One region of the Marinococcus sp. LNHM5E3-2.1 genome, then DNA from elsewhere that is predicted to be linked to it. Evidence: predicted binding sites of a transcription regulator. Region 1 holds the regulator's gene; each other region holds the start of a gene.
What was found. Region 1 encodes LexA, which represses DNA repair genes until DNA is damaged. Its sites were predicted from a motif close to CGAACATATGTTCG; they were not measured.

Region 1 (3,780 bases):
TAAGTTGCCTCCCTTAAAATGGCGTTCCTTTTTTATTATATTAAAAACAGCGACGTACCGCAAACAAATCACTGCGGTTCTATCTCTGCGCGCTGCTGTTCATATTCTTTATAACGGCGGTGCACCGTCGCTTTAGAAATATCATAGCCCAGGCCCCGGAGCGTCAGAGCGATATCTTTAAACGTCAGCTCCCGCTGTTTCAGCTTAACAATTTCTTCAATGGGCACCTCTATTTTCTTCCGGCCGCCGCTGCGGTTTAATCCGAAATTTTCTTCCGGGTGGTACCCATTTTCCACCGCCCGCTGCATCCCCCGCTTAATTTTAAAATTATGCAGCCGGCGCTGATGCTCTTCCACTATGGACAAGATTTCCATAATCATATGATCGGTATCCGCAATTTCGAGCTCCCCGTCGTCCTTCACTGTATAGATGGACGTGCCCCTTTTCTGCAGTTCATGGAGCACGGCGATTTTAGCATTTCCGCGTCCAAGCCGCGTATCATCGGTAATCAGCAGTGTATCCGCCCCGGTGTCATCGAGGAGCTCAAACACACGGAGAAGCCCGTCCCGTTCCACGGAATAGCTGCTCTCCTGTTCTGTCACGGTCTGCTGCACCGCCCAACCGTTCGCTGCAGCAAGAGCCTCCAGCTCCTCCTGCTGCCTGGCAAGCGAGGACTGCTGTTCTTCTTTTTCCGTACTTACCCGGGCGTAAATGATGCATGCTTTCATTTATCTGCGTTCCTTTCCGTTCGTGTTTTACTGTTCGGCAGCGTCAAACGAAACCGTTCGTTCCCACGGCTGTTCCTGATACCCCGGCCTGTCCTTCAAAACCGGATGCTCCTGTTCATAGACGATTTCTGCCGGCCGGTCTGCTTCCGTGCCGCCCAGCGTGTCCGGAGTGATCGAAGCGTCCGCTGAATATACCAAAAATAAAAGCGCGAATGCAAATAAGGCAAGCATCGTCCAGTCCGTTGAAGTGAAGGTTTTGAGTTTATTCATATGCATGTTCCCCCTGAATGAGAATGTATGTTCTTATATTCATCCAGTATACCAGAATACCTGTTCCCGTCAACAGAAATATTAGAACGGGTGTTTGCGTTTTTGTTCCCCTCATGCTATACTTTACTCAGAAAAATTCCTCAAAAGGAGGTGCGGAGATGAAGCTATCCAAGCGCCAGCAGCAAATTCTTGATTATATAAAAGAAGAAGTAAAAGAAAAAGGCTATCCGCCTTCGGTCCGGGAGATCGGAGAAGCCGTGGGGCTCGCCTCGAGTTCAACGGTGCACGGGCACCTCGCCCGTCTTGAAAACAAAAATTTAATCCGCCGCGACCCGACTAAGCCGCGGGCAATTGAAGTGCTTGAGCTTGAAGACCAGGGCAGCGAGCCGATTCACGAAAGCAAAGCTGTGTACGTGCCGGTGATCGGTAAAGTCACGGCCGGGGAACCTATCACTGCGGTGGAAAATGTAGAAGAATACATCCCTCTTCCGGAGCGCATGGTGACCGACGAAGAACAGGTATACATGCTTACCATTCAGGGGGACAGCATGATAGAGGCCGGCATTTTTGACGGGGATCTTGTTGTCGTTCAAAAACAGCAGACCGCTGATAACGGCGATATTATTGTCGCTATGACCGATGAAATGGAAGCAACGGTCAAACGGTTTTATAAAGAAGAAAACTTTATTCGCCTGCAGCCTGAAAATGCCACCATGGACCCGATCATTTTAGAAAACTGTACGATACTCGGCAGAGTCACCGGCGTTTTCCGCACCATCTTTTAATCACATAAACGGGGCCGCCTGCTTTAATGAAGCAGGCGGCCCCGTTTCTATTATGCTCGGCACGCAAGCGTCCGGTACGACGTAACAATTTTATTTCCTTCAACATCTCTATCCGTAATCACTATCACTGTGGCTGACGTAATATTTTCCTGTTCGATAAATTCAAGCCCCCGGTGCCAGAGCCATTCATACACCGTTGTCATGTCTACGTTCAGTTCATTTTTCCCCAGCGCTTCTGCCGTAATCTGCATCGACAGCAGCAGCTGGTCGCCCTCAAAGATGTGAAGCACCGGTCCATTAAAATGTTCAGACTCTCCCGGGCTGCCTTCATACGGTCCGTGGTAAAAGTCAAGCAGGCGTGCCATCACGATTCCCCCTTTAACGACTTCGGCGCCGATGCGTGCCTGAAGTTCGTTTTTCTATTGGTGAATTGTGATTCCTTTTCCCTGCACCTTTGCTGCTAAACCCGAATTTCTTCCCCGTCTCCTGAAGGGTTACTGGTCGAGCCACTCTTTAATCTGCTGCTTGTCGTTATCATCAAGGTTGCCTTCTTCAATCCAGTAATTCACCAGCTTCATCATGCCCTGCTTGGAGAGCCCCACCCGGCTGCTGTCGGATGGATGGCTGCTGATGTCCGTTTTTCCGTATTGGTAAATGGATACATACGGCGCCTCCGCGTGGTTTAAATTGTGAAGATCCTTCTTTTCAAAGTGCAGCATTTGTATGCCCCTTTCTATTTTCCAGAATATTTTTTGTACCTGCGTCCGCCACAAAAAAGAGCCTCCCGGGAAGGAAAGCTCCGCTTAGCGTTTGTTTACATGGATTTAGAATACGGTTTGTGACAGATCGAATGATCGATGGTTTCATCGGGTTCACCGCTGTACACACAATCGCAGGTATCTAATACGTAAGTATGCTCTTTGGCGTGAATGACCTGACTTCCCTGATGAAATAACAGTTTTTCATCGGCCGGCTGAAAATCACTCATCGAATGAAGCACCACTTCATAGCCATCGGCGTATTCAATCACCTTGTAATGAATTTCATGACCGTCACTGCTATAGGTCACCTGCGGCTGCGTTCTGCATTTGAATTCCACTAAAGCCACTGTCATCCACCCCCTCCACTTATTTATACCACAGTTTTTTCGGTTCGAGAAGACACCCGGCCGTTTTTTTCCGAAAGAATTTCCTTCCCAAATGAGTGAAAACCGTTTCTCTCTCTGCCTGCCGGAAAAGAAGCCTTTAGCCATTTTCTTCTATATAAATAAAAACAAAAAGCACCCTCTCAGCTCGAGGGCGCTTCGAAATCTCTCAATAAATTGTCGTACGTTTTGTTTATTTCTCCGTCCGTCACGTCCTGCACGGTAATGACAAGACGCTTCCTTTCCGTCGGTGCTTCCTGTTTCAGATAATCCAGGCCGATGCTCCACAGCCAGTCTGGTACGTTTTCTTCCTTTAAACTCGCTTCGGCTGCCATCGCCGAGGTGGTCACCTGGACGAGCAGCACGAGTTCTTCGTCCTGATACACTTCGACTGATTCCCCGGCAAAATGAAGCGGGCGTACGTGGTAGCCTTTCAGCCCTTCCTGGGAAAAATCCGCTTCCTGTGTCATCATCATCCTCCTTTTATTCGATTACGATTGTTCCTGAAGGGCACTGCTTCCTTCAAGCTCTATGCTTTTCTGATCCGACCGGGTGATGTAGGCCTGTCCGCCAAACTGGAACCCTTCCCTGGTGTAAAAATATAAATCCAGCGCAGGAGAAGCACTGTCGAATGCCTGGTGGAAAAATTCCTCGTTGTCGCAGTCTGTAATGGAAACGGTCCAGCGTTCAAGCGGTCCACCGCCTGCCTGAAGGTGACCTTCATTTACCTGAATAACTTCATTTGTGGAGACTGTTTTAACAGCTTCTAGTGCTAGTGTCGGCATCGCGTCCTCCTGAATTTCATTCTTTTAAAAGGGCGGCTTGTATAAAACCGCCCGCGGGATGCGTTAAT
Region 2 (3,780 bases), on a different contig from region 1:
TACTCACTGCAGCCGTAGAAGGACTTCCGCTCCATCAGCTGTCCCTTTTGGCATACGGGACAGAGAGCGATTGGCTCTGCGCGCTGCGGCTGTTTTTTAGACGTGGCTACCTGCTCCGGATTTGTCTGCATATTCGTTATGCCGGCAGGCGCTTCTTCGACCAGTTTTTTCGTAAAAGCCTCTGTCTGCTTTAAAAAAGCTTCCTTATCCGCTTCCCCGCTTCCGATCTGCTTTAAAAAAGCTTCCCACTTCGCGGTCAGCAGCGGCTTGGACAAAAGTGTCCCTTCTACTACTTCGCACAGCGCCCGCCCTTTAGCGGTCACTTCCACAATGTTCTTTTGAATCCGGATATATTCCTGCTTTTGCAGTGTTTGAATAATGGTACTGCGCGTCGCCTCGGTCCCGAGACCCTCCGTTTCCTGCAGTACTTTTTTAGATGTTTCATCATCCTCGATCCATTTGCCGCAGGACTTCATCATGTTGATCAGCTGTCCTTCGGTATAAGGCTTGGGCGGCTGGGTTTCCTTTTCGGCTGCCTGGACGTACGCCTCCACCTGCTCTCCCCTGGTTAATGGAGGGAGGGTGTTGTCCTCCTGGTCTTTCTTCTTTTTTGGTCCCGGAAAGAGCTCCTTCCAGCCCAGCTGCTTGTCCACCCGGCCCTTGCTTTCAAAAATAAGTCCCTGGACATCGGTTTCAACAGTCGTTTCTTCATACATATAGTTGCGGTGAAACATAGCGAGCACGCTGTTCATAACTTCTTTATACACCTGCTGCTGGGACCGGTTCAGCTTTTCAAACTGCGTCTGGCTCAGCACTTTTTTGGTCGGAATGATCGCATGGTGCTCCTGGACTTTGCTGCCGTCTACAAACCGCTTCGAAGGCGTAGTGGACGCCGGTTCAAAGGAGACGTTCATGCACTCCTGCATCCGGGACAGGTTTCCCTTCAAGTAGTTAAATTCCCCTGACGTGATATGGCGGGTATCCGTTCTCGGATAGGAAACAGCTTTTAATGGTTCATCGTACAGGCTCTGTACCGTTTTAAGCACGGCCGACGGACTCATTTTATACTTTTTGTTCATCGTCGTCTGCAGGCTCGACAGCGAATGAAGAAGCGGGGGCTTTTCCTGCTTCTCTTCTTTTTTTATACTGCTGATCGTGCCTTCGGTATCCTTTTTCAATCCATGCTCCTTCCAGATACGGAGCACCTCTTCCTTCGAGCCGAAGCGCTTTTTATACTTTCCTTTATACTCCCCCGCTTCCGCACGGAAGGTTCCTTCAAGCTCCCAGTAAGGCTCGGGCTCAAATGCCTCAATTTCCTTCTGCCGGTCGTAAATAAGCTTGAGTGTTGGCGTCTGGACTCTGCCGACACTGAACACTTCATTGATGCCCTTCTGCTTTAACAGCAGCGTATACAGACGGCTCGCGTTCATGCCGACAATCCAGTCGGAAAATTGGCGGGCCCGCGCCTCCTCATAAAGAGGGAGATAGTCTGCTCCCTCCCGGAGCTGCTCAAACCCTTTATACACTTCATCCTTTTCCAGACTGTTGATCCAAAGGCGCCGGGTCGGTTTATGGGAGGTTTTCGTATAGTCGATGACGCTTCGCGCAATGTTTTCGCCCTCCCGGTCGCAGTCGGTCGCAATAATAATGCTGTCGGCCTCCTGAAGCATCTGCTTGACGACCTTCAGCTGCTTGAACGCCCGCGGGTTAGGCTTAAAGCGAAAATGGGCGGGAAGCATCGGGAGAGTGTCGAGCGACCATTTTTTCCAGGAAGATTCGTAATCGGCCGGAGCGCGGAGCTCGAGCAGATGGCCAAACCCCCAGGTAAGCACTGCCCCGTCCGGAAATAGACTGCACGGCTTCAGCCTCATATATCCGTCTTTTTTTTCCTGTATTTGAAACGCGGCCGCATAGGCTTTTGCCTGGGACGGCTTCTCCGCTAAGATCACTGGCATAAAGAAATTCCTCTCTTCGCTGATTTCTTTGAATTCAAGAACATTTGTTCTTTAATTATAATGAATCTGTCACAAAAACGAAAGATGAAGCCTGCCTTTCATATACTCAACTTCGGCCGGGCGTGATACACTAGCATTTGTGAAAACAATGGAAGGACGCTTCCACTCGAAGAAACCACCATTCGGGAGGAGAAATAGACAAATGAAGCCTTTAAAACAGCAGGGATACGAATATTATGATTTAGCCGATATACTGCATGACAGCTACGGCGACGAAGACCTTGCTGCTCTTACCGCAGCCTTTGACGATCTTCCGGCAGATGACTACGCTCCGGATCTGAATCGTTACCGGCAGTACGGCCGTGCCGTTATTTTTCCGGGCACCCACCGGATCGAATGGCTGCCGGAAACAGTTAAAAACGGCAAAAGCTACTACGATTATTTTCAGGGATCGTTCAATCCGGAATATCCCGATGCGAGCCGCCGCTTCCCTGCAATTCCCGAACACGTCAGGCACAACCGGCTGCTTGAAGCACTGATCGCCTTTAATTTCCGCCAGACATTCTGGACGCGCGAAGATGCACTGATGCCTTTTCATGCGGGCGTCCACTTTGTGAAACTTCATGTTGAATCGGAGGAGGACGAAGCTTTTTCCTCACCAAACACACTGCACCAGGACGGCGAGCCGTTCACGTTTGCCCACCTGATCCGCCGGCGCAATATCGAAGGTGCCCGGAACGTCATTTCTGTGCCGGAGGTCCGCGGACGGATGCCGGAGGACGTTGAAAAGGAAAAAATTACTGACTCCTTTTACATGACCCGTCCGCTTGAATCCTACGGGGTGTATGATCCGCTGGTCACTCATTACGTCGGCTCTGTCCGTAAGGGACCGGAGGACGGACCTGGAGAGCGTTCTGCCATTTTAATTGACTATCAGCCGACCGTCGTTGCCAATCCGGATGAAATCCGCAGCATGCACGGCGACACAAACAATATGGATTATGTATAAACCGAATCCCCGGCGCCTGCTGCCCCGGGGGTTTACTATTTATCTGCTTAGTTCACAGAGGTTAATGACACAAGCTCGTATTCAATTGTGGTGCGGTGGGATTCCCATTCCACCCGGTGAATAACCGCCTTGCCAAAAGGTACTTTTTCGGCAAAGGTATGAATTGGAAGCGGGTGATCGAGCGGAAACATTTGATAATTATCTTTAATCAGCCGAAAGTTTCTTTCATCGAGGCGCTCGGCCTGCTTATTCGTAATAATTTCCCAGTTCATTTCTACAGAAAAACCCATATTCGTCCCTCCTGCTCCCTTGTCTCTATAATAATAACGCTTACTTATCTATTTCCATTATGGCAGATTTTTAAGCGATTGTACGATTAAATCCCAAAATTTATCATTATCGACTGCTGTTGCGACCTGCACCGGCCCTTCTGCAGCGGAAGTATCAATGACTGTTTCCCCGTACGTATGCTTTCCCACTGTTTCAACCTTTACCTCGGCCGATTCAAATGTAAACAGGGACGGCTGCAGGCATACTGCCACCGCGCAAGGGTCATGAACCGGTGGAAGCGTCAGCTGAAAATGCTCCTCGTAGGCACGCTGGAAGTGATCAAGAAGTTCATAGGTAAACTGGGCCGCCATTGTTGGTATCTCTTTAATCCTTTCCACCACGGCCTCGGAGGATAACGCCTGATGAGTAACATCGAGGCCGCACATCGTGATTGGAATACCGCTTGTAAAAACGATCTCTGCCGCTTCGGCATCCGCATAAATATTAAATTCTGCTGCAGGTGTCCAATTGCCAAATGTGCCGCCG
Region 3 (3,780 bases), on a different contig from region 1:
GCCGGCAAAATGAGCCCCGCCCATGTTTGTTTCTTCGTTCACCGTGCTCACGCCATAGACGCCCACCGCCGGGCGTTTGTTCTGCAGCCGGCGCAGAACTTCTGCAGTAATAAAGGCACCTGTCCGGTTGTCGAGTCCCCGTCCGCTGAAACGGTTGTTTAACAGCTTTTCGGGCGTGCGCTCATAAACGCCGGCATCGCCGATGGAAAGATACTTTTCCATTTCTTCTTTGCTATTAGCTCCAAAATCTATGTACAAATCGGAAAAGGCGAAATCTTTTTTACTGCCGCCCTTGTGTTCCGCATTGACGCCCGTAACGCCGGTGATAGGTCCCTGCCTGCCCTGAAAGGTCACTTTCATTCCCAGTGCAGGAGCCTGGCTGATGCCGCCGAGCTTTTCCACCCTTACGAAGCCGCTGCTGTCGATAGACTTTACAAGAAAGCCGATTTCGTCACAGTGACCGGCTAAAAGCACATGAAACGGGGCTTCCGGATTGATGGTGCCCCAGGCATTGCCTATCGTGTCTGTGTGAACTTCATCCGCATACGGAGAGACGTACTGAAGCCACTTACGCTGAATAGCCATTTCGTGGCCGGATGGAGAGGGAGTTTGGAGCAGGTCGTATAAAAACTGTTCAGATGTTTCCTTCATAAGTTCTCCTCCTTGAAAGTACAATTTATTACAGCATCCCGTTTTTCGGCTTTGCCGTCAACTCCTGTTCCTGAAGGAGTCGGGACCTACTTGTAGTGACCACCGATTTTTTCTGCGCGGGCAAGGGCCTGGCCGCCGGGAAGAAGCGATGAGGCCTGGAGCACAGCTGCCGGTCCGTACCGGTCTTTGAGGGCATCGATCGTTTTGTTTAAATCTTCCCGGTGCTCTTTTTCGGAAAACAAATCCAACTGCATAAATTGATTGCTTTCAAGCTGCTGCAGGCTGACGCTCAGTCCCCGGACCGGGTAGTGTGTCCAATGTTTACGAAACAGGGAGGCGGCGGCTTCGTAGATGGCTTTGCCGTCATTAATCGGCTCGGCCTGGGAGGCCTGCCGCTGAAAATGAACAGAATTTCCGTTATCATGCCCTTCGGCTCCTACGGTGACTGTCCAGCCGCTGCAGCCCTCCGCCCGGGCCCGGCGTCCGACCTCTTCGCTCAATTCGCGAAGCACGACGCTGATATCATCCCAGCTCGAATAATCACGGGGGAGGGTCATATGGTGGCCGACAGCCTTTCGATGCGTATGAGTGCCGGGAGAGACAGGGGAAGGGTCAATGCCGTGCGCTGTCTGCCATAGAAGCTCTCCGTTCAGCCCAAAGCGGTGCCGCAGCTCTTCCACAGGGTAGGCAGCGAGGTGGCCGGCTTTTCGAATCCCCATCTGCCGCAGGTGCTTTTCCATCCGGCGCCCGACTCCGAACAGATGATTTACAGGCAGAGGCCAAAGGGTGGAAGCCAGCTGTTCCTGCTTCAGAGTAAAAATCCCATCGGCCGATTTTTTGGCAAAATGGTCACAGGCCATTTTGGCGAGAACCTTGGTTGCTCCAATGCCGGTCCGGGGATAGACGCCGAACGCCCGAAGAAGATGCCTGTTGATGAACAGAGCCGCCTGCTCCGGCGTGGAAGCCGTATGTTTGTATGTATGCGTCATATCTGCAAACAGCTCGTCCACGCTGTAGGGTTCTATTTTATCAGTGTAAGCTTCAAGCGCTGTGGCAATTTGTACAGAAATTCTTAAATAAAGCTCCATGCGCGGAGGGATGACAACAAGCCCTGGGCACTTTTGCTGTGCTTCTCCAAGTGTTTCGGCTGTTTTCACTCCTTCGCGTTTAGCAATAGGGCAGGCAGCCAGAATCACCCCGCTCCGGATGGACGGATCTCCGGCTACAGCTGTTGGTTTATGCTGAAGGCTGGAATAATACAGCTTTTCAACGTTGGCGTAGAACGACTGCATGTCGATAAGGAAAATAACACGCTCCACGGCCCAGCCCTCCTTTGGTGAAACAATTGTTTCTTTCTATAGGGTATACCTCAAAATAAATATTTTAAACGAACAAACGTTCTTGTTTTTGATAAAAAATCAGGCCCTGGTCCAGGGCCCGGCATATGCATTATGAAGAAGGAAGCCCCCTTTTTTGTACGAGGGTGTTATTAAATCGCTCGAGCAGCTGGGCAAATTGGTCGCGCTCTTCCTTGTCCCAGTCAGCCAACAGGCTGTCATACATATGAATCCGTTCCTGCTTCAGCGTATTGATTGCCTCAATCCCTTCGTTCGTAATAAAAATCTGGTTGACCCGTTTGTCGTGATGATCCGGGCGGCGGGAGACAAAACCTTTTTTCTCCAGCGAGTGAATCTGACGACTGAGCGTCGAAATATCGAGGAGAAAGTGATCAGCTAGCTCACGTGCAGAACGGGGGCTCTGCTGGTGCAGTACCTGAAGGATCAAATATGCGGAACGGTCCAGGCTGCTTGCCTGACTGTCAAGCGTCCGTTTAAAATCCGCCCGGCGCATTAACGTTACCACGCCAGTTTCAATTAGTTCGAGCATTTCCTTATCATGTTCGTTCATCGGGGCCCCTCCAATTCCAATCGTTCTTTTTCTCTATTGTAATATAGATCAGGACCGAAAAAAGAGATAAGCGTAAAACGATATATATAAAACGAAAATGACGTACGTTTTTTCCTAGTCCGCTCGCTGCATAGCCCTTCTTTCAGCGTATTCGAGGCATTTTTCGCAGACAAAGACTTTTTCATCCTGTTTTGTGAAGTACGGGCGCATGTAAGAAGTTTTTGATCTGCAGTAGTAGCAGCGTTTTGAGAAAGAGAGGCTTTTTATCCATTGCTTCAGCAATAAAATTCCCTCCTTTTGTATTAGGATGTATGTTTACGATAAGAGAAAGGGAGGGTGAATGCGAACGATTTGCTTATAAAAAGCAAAAAGCGGCCACTCTGCTTTTATATGAATTTATATAATTATTCAATAAAATAATACTTTAATTTATGAATGAAAACTTTCATTTTCGGGAAAGAAACTGTAAATGAAGACTAATAAGAAGGTGATCAGTGTGGCAAAAAGATTAGACCGTGAACAATGGAGCGTATTTCAAAGCGAGCTCTATCAGACGAATACGACTGTCGTAGTGACAGATGATTTAATATTAATCACAGATCCTACATGGCTTCCAGCCGAAATTGAGGAAATAAGGAATTTTGTCGAAGAACGAAAAAAGGGCCAGCCGGTATATCTGCTGCTGACTCATTCGGATTTCGATCACATTATCGGAGCCGGTGCTTTCCCGGAAGCAACCATCATTGCTTCCCGTGGATTTAATGCCAGGTCGGATAAAGAAGAAATTGTGCAGGAAATGAAAGAGTTTGACAGTGCATACTATATTCAACGCAGCTATGAAGCCATGTATCCGAAACCGGATATCATTGTTGACTCGGATGAGCAGGTGCTTACAGAAGGAGAAACTAAAATTACGTTCTACCTGGCGCCGGGTCATACCGTGGATGGACTGGCGGCGGTCGTAGAGCCGCTCGGTCTTTGTATCGCCGGGGACTATTTAAGCAATGTAGAGATCCCGATTATTGAATATAACAGCGAGTCCTACCAGTTTACGTTAAAGAAGCTGAATGAGCTATGGAAAGACGGCAAATACAATACCGTGGTCCCGGGACATGGCCTGGTTGCTTCGAAGCCGGAAGAAATAGAGAAGCGTCTCCGGGATTCAGAATGGTATATTGAAAATACGAAAAAATCGTTGGAAGATCCATATGTGGAGAGCGC
Region 4 (3,780 bases), 240 kb from region 1:
TATTTTCCTCAACCTGTTGTTGTTTTTCATAGAGAGATTCCTCTCTACGCTCCAAGGATTCTTCCTTTTTGTCCAACGTCTCACTTTTTCGGTCAAGGGTCTCTTCTTTCTGCATCAAGCGGTTTTCTTGTTTTTGAACTTCATTTCTTCGTTCATTCAGAGTGCTCTCTGCTTCTGCCCGAATTTGATGTGCTTCGTCTTTAGCTTCCAACCGCGATTCTTTTAAGATTGTCTCTGCCTGCCGCTCAGCTTCTTTCACAATCTGGCCGGCTTCGTGCTCGGCGCTTTTGAATTTCGCTTCGGCAATCGCTTTTCGGACAAAATATCCAATCAAACCAACTATCAATGCACCGATAACAAGCAAAATGGAGATGATTGCAGTGTTCATACATGTCACCTCCTCTTGCTATCTGATTGTTCACTTTCGGTTGTTGCGAAAGTTGCATTGATGATTCTTTTTCGTGTCCGCATTGTTCTGCTTGCGAATTAATACGCTCATCGAAGTGCGGAACAAAACAAACGTTCCACTTCTTTATTGTATCTTTACCGCATGGCGCTGTCAAGAAAGCTCACTGGCAGGAATCCCTGTTTTTATAGGGATTGACACCGTTTTCTCCCCGCCTGTACTCCTGCTTTCTCTGCCCGCCCGGCAGGAGTTCCGTGCGCTGCTGCTTCCCCCGGACCTTTTTCCGCACGAAAAAAGGCGCCGGAATTCCGGCGCCCTGGCGTTGATTTAACGGTTCGTATCTGCTGTTTCTTCCTCTTCAGCAAGCAGTCCGGATTCCGCCGGAGCTTCCGGTTCTTCTTCCGGCTCTTCCGGTTCGGACTGGATGTCGTCGAGCTTGTAATGGTCGCGGATTTTCCGTTCGATCGCCGCGGCCGTTGCTTCATTTTCCTTCAGGAACTGCTTCGAGTTTTCCCGTCCCTGTCCGAGACGTTCGCCTTCGTAGGAGTACCATGCGCCGCTTTTAAGCACGATGTCGAGCTCAGCACCGATATCGAGAATGGAACCTTCGCGCGAAATGCCTTCGCCGTACATAATATCCACTTCCGCCTGACGGAACGGCGGTGCTACTTTGTTTTTCACCACTTTGATTCTCGTTTTGTTACCGACCATTTCGTTGCCCTGCTTGAGCGTTTCTGCCCGGCGCACTTCAAGACGCACCGAGGAGTAGAATTTCAGCGCACGGCCGCCGGGAGTTGTTTCCGGGCTGCCAAACATGACGCCGACCTTCTCACGGATCTGGTTGATAAACATAGCAATCGAGTTCGATTTGCTGATCGCCCCGGACAGCTTCCGCAGCGCCTGGGACATCAGACGTGCCTGCAGGCCGACGTGGCTGTCGCCCATTTCGCCTTCAATCTCTGCTTTCGGCACGAGCGCAGCTACAGAATCAATGACGAGAATGTCGATTGCGCCGCTTCGTACAAGCGCTTCGGCAATTTCAAGTGCCTGTTCGCCCGTGTCCGGCTGGGAAAGAATCAGATCATCAATGTTAACGCCAAGAGCCCGTGCATAGCTTGGATCCAGCGCGTGCTCCGCGTCGATAAAGGCTGCTGTGCCCCCGTCGCGCTGGGCCGCAGCAATGGCGTGCAGAGCCACTGTCGTTTTACCGGAGGATTCCGGGCCGTAAATTTCCACGACACGTCCGCGCGGATAGCCGCCGACCCCGAGGGCAATATCTACGGCCAGGGCGCCGGTGGAAATGGTGGAAATGCGGCGGTCGGTCTGATCGCCGAGCTTCATGATCGACCCTTTGCCAAACTGTTTTTCGATGCGGCTCAGTGCTTGATCCAATGCGGCTTTTCTTTCGTTCATCTTATCTCTCCTTCAAGGATATATACTATTAAACAGATACTCTCTTCCCCACGAAGAACGTATCCATACATGCCTGCTGTTGTTCAGGAAGCGTTCCCGCTGTTTTCCTGCTTTCTACATTATATCTTTTTTTGTCCGGTTTGCCAACAGATATGCGAACATTTATTCGTGTTTTTTCTTTTGCCCGAAACGCCCTGCCGCTGCCAGGCTGACGGTAAAAAAACTCTTCAGCGGCGGCTGCCGCTGAAGAGCGAACGGATTACTGGGACTGGCGCTGCGTGTTCCGGTTCGGACGAGCCGGACGAGGCTTCGCCGGCTCGAGGTTCACGCGCGTGCCGTTAATGCGTGCGTGCCGGAGGGCTTCATATACAAACGGTGCGCTGTCCTGCGGTACTTCCACAAAGGTAAATTTATCAAAAATATCAATTTTGCCGATCGACTTGCCGGGAATACCGACCGCGTTCGAAATTTCTTCAATCAGTATTTTCGGCGTCATGTTCACATTGCGGCCGACATTGATAAAGAATCTTGTCATACCGCGGGCGCCGCCGGTTTCACCGAAGCCGCTGCCTTCGTCGGATTCACTCACCGTGGAGGCAAAGTTCAGCTTCATCAGCGAGCGGACGACGTCCTTCGGATCATATTCGTTTAGAAGCTCATCTGTAATCTCATTAAAGAGGCTTAGCTCCGACTCCTCCTCCATCTGGGAAGCAATCTGGCGCTTCCACGCTTCCTGCTGCTTTTCCACCACTTCTTCGATGGTCGGCACCCGGTGCGACGGAATGTACATTTTAATTTCCGATTCGATCGAACGCAGGTGCTTCATTTCGCGCGGCGTCACAAGCGTGAGTGCTTCGCCCTTGCGGCCGGCTCTGCCTGTACGGCCGATACGGTGAACGTAGCTTTCCGGATCCTGCGGAATGTCGTAGTTGATCACGTGCGTTACATTCTGAACGTCAATGCCGCGTGCGGCAACGTCTGTGGCGACGAGAAATTCGATCGCCCCATTGCGGAATTTGTTCATAACGGCGTCGCGGTGCTGCTGGGTCAGATCCCCGTGCAGCCCGTCTGCAAGGTAGCCTCTTGCCTGCAGAATTTCCGTCAGATCCGCCACACCTTTTTTCGTGCGGCAAAAAATAATGCCGAGGTCCGGGTCGCGCGCGTCAAGAATCCGGCAGAGCGAATCCTGCTTGTTGCGCTCGAGCACCTTAAAGTACGACTGCTCGATGTTTGGCGCCGTTACTTCACTTTTGTTGATGGATACCGTCACCGGGTCCACCATGTATTTTTTCGACAGCTTGCGGATCGCCGGCGGCATCGTCGCTGAGAACAGCAGCGTCTGCCGGTCGACGTTCACCTGTTTTAAAATCGCTTCAATGTCTTCCACAAAGCCCATGTCGAGCATTTCGTCCGCTTCGTCGAGCACGACAGTATTAACTTTGTCGAGCTGCAGCGTTTTGCGGCGAAGATGGTCCTGCACCCGGCCCGGCGTACCGATAACAATCTGCACGCCCTGCTTGAGCGCTTTAATCTGATGGCCGATCGACTGGCCGCCGTAAATTGGCAGCGAACGGATGTTTAAATGCTTGGAGAGCTTCTGGATTTCCGACGATACCTGAATGGCCAGCTCGCGGGTCGGAGTAATGATAATTGACTGCACGTGCGGCTCCTCGGTCACTTTATTTAAAATCGGAATGCCAAACGCTGCCGTTTTACCGGTACCGGTCTGCGCCTGTCCGATCAGATCCTTCTGCTCGAGGGCATCGGGAATCGCTTTTTCCTGCACCGGGGATGGCTCTTCAAAGCCCATCTCACGTACAGCCTGCTTAATTTCGTCCTTCATTTGAAAATCATTGAATGTTGTCATTTTCTACCACCTTTTCTTTCCATAACAATCGGCACCCTTCATATAAAGCCATAAAGCGGACACGATCCCTGGTGCCGGCGATGTGAATTTGTTT

Region 2: ACTRXH_RS11155 (type IA DNA topoisomerase) is a predicted target of LexA. The motif match lies at 1,993-2,006, and genes of this name have one in related genera.
Region 3: ACTRXH_RS06595 (DNA polymerase IV) is a predicted target of LexA. The motif match lies at 2,040-2,053, and genes of this name have one in related genera.
Region 4: recA (recombinase RecA) is a predicted target of LexA. The motif match lies at 1,975-1,988, and genes of this name have one in related genera.

The regions. Positions count from the first base shown of each region.
Region 1 is NZ_JBQLIB010000001.1:746,594-750,373, reverse strand. It holds gene ACTRXH_RS03935 (DUF896 domain-containing protein) at 1-1, opposite strand, end outside; gene ACTRXH_RS03930 (YneB family resolvase-like protein) at 69-728, opposite strand; gene ACTRXH_RS03925 (hypothetical protein) at 756-998, opposite strand; gene lexA (transcriptional repressor LexA) at 1,157-1,783, shown strand; gene ACTRXH_RS03915 (hypothetical protein) at 1,834-2,148, opposite strand; gene ACTRXH_RS03910 (hypothetical protein) at 2,278-2,502, opposite strand; gene ACTRXH_RS03905 (hypothetical protein) at 2,598-2,897, opposite strand; gene ACTRXH_RS03900 (hypothetical protein) at 3,071-3,397, opposite strand; gene ACTRXH_RS03895 (hypothetical protein) at 3,419-3,712, opposite strand.
Region 2 is NZ_JBQLIB010000009.1:40,027-43,806, reverse strand. It holds gene ACTRXH_RS11155 (type IA DNA topoisomerase) at 1-1,955, opposite strand, end outside; gene ACTRXH_RS11150 (2OG-Fe dioxygenase family protein) at 2,158-2,964, shown strand; gene ACTRXH_RS11145 (DUF2584 family protein) at 3,012-3,254, opposite strand; gene ACTRXH_RS11140 (nucleoside hydrolase) at 3,312-3,780, opposite strand, start outside.
Region 3 is NZ_JBQLIB010000003.1:191,600-195,379, reverse strand. It holds gene ACTRXH_RS06600 (M20/M25/M40 family metallo-hydrolase) at 1-651, opposite strand, end outside; gene ACTRXH_RS06595 (DNA polymerase IV) at 738-1,970, opposite strand; gene ACTRXH_RS06590 (MarR family winged helix-turn-helix transcriptional regulator) at 2,101-2,559, opposite strand; gene ACTRXH_RS06585 (MBL fold metallo-hydrolase) at 3,056-3,780, shown strand, end outside.
Region 4 is NZ_JBQLIB010000001.1:504,679-508,458, reverse strand. It holds gene rny (ribonuclease Y) at 1-388, opposite strand, end outside; gene recA (recombinase RecA) at 734-1,819, opposite strand; gene ACTRXH_RS02675 (DEAD/DEAH box helicase) at 2,079-3,686, opposite strand; gene ACTRXH_RS02670 (competence/damage-inducible protein A) at 3,670-3,780, opposite strand, start outside.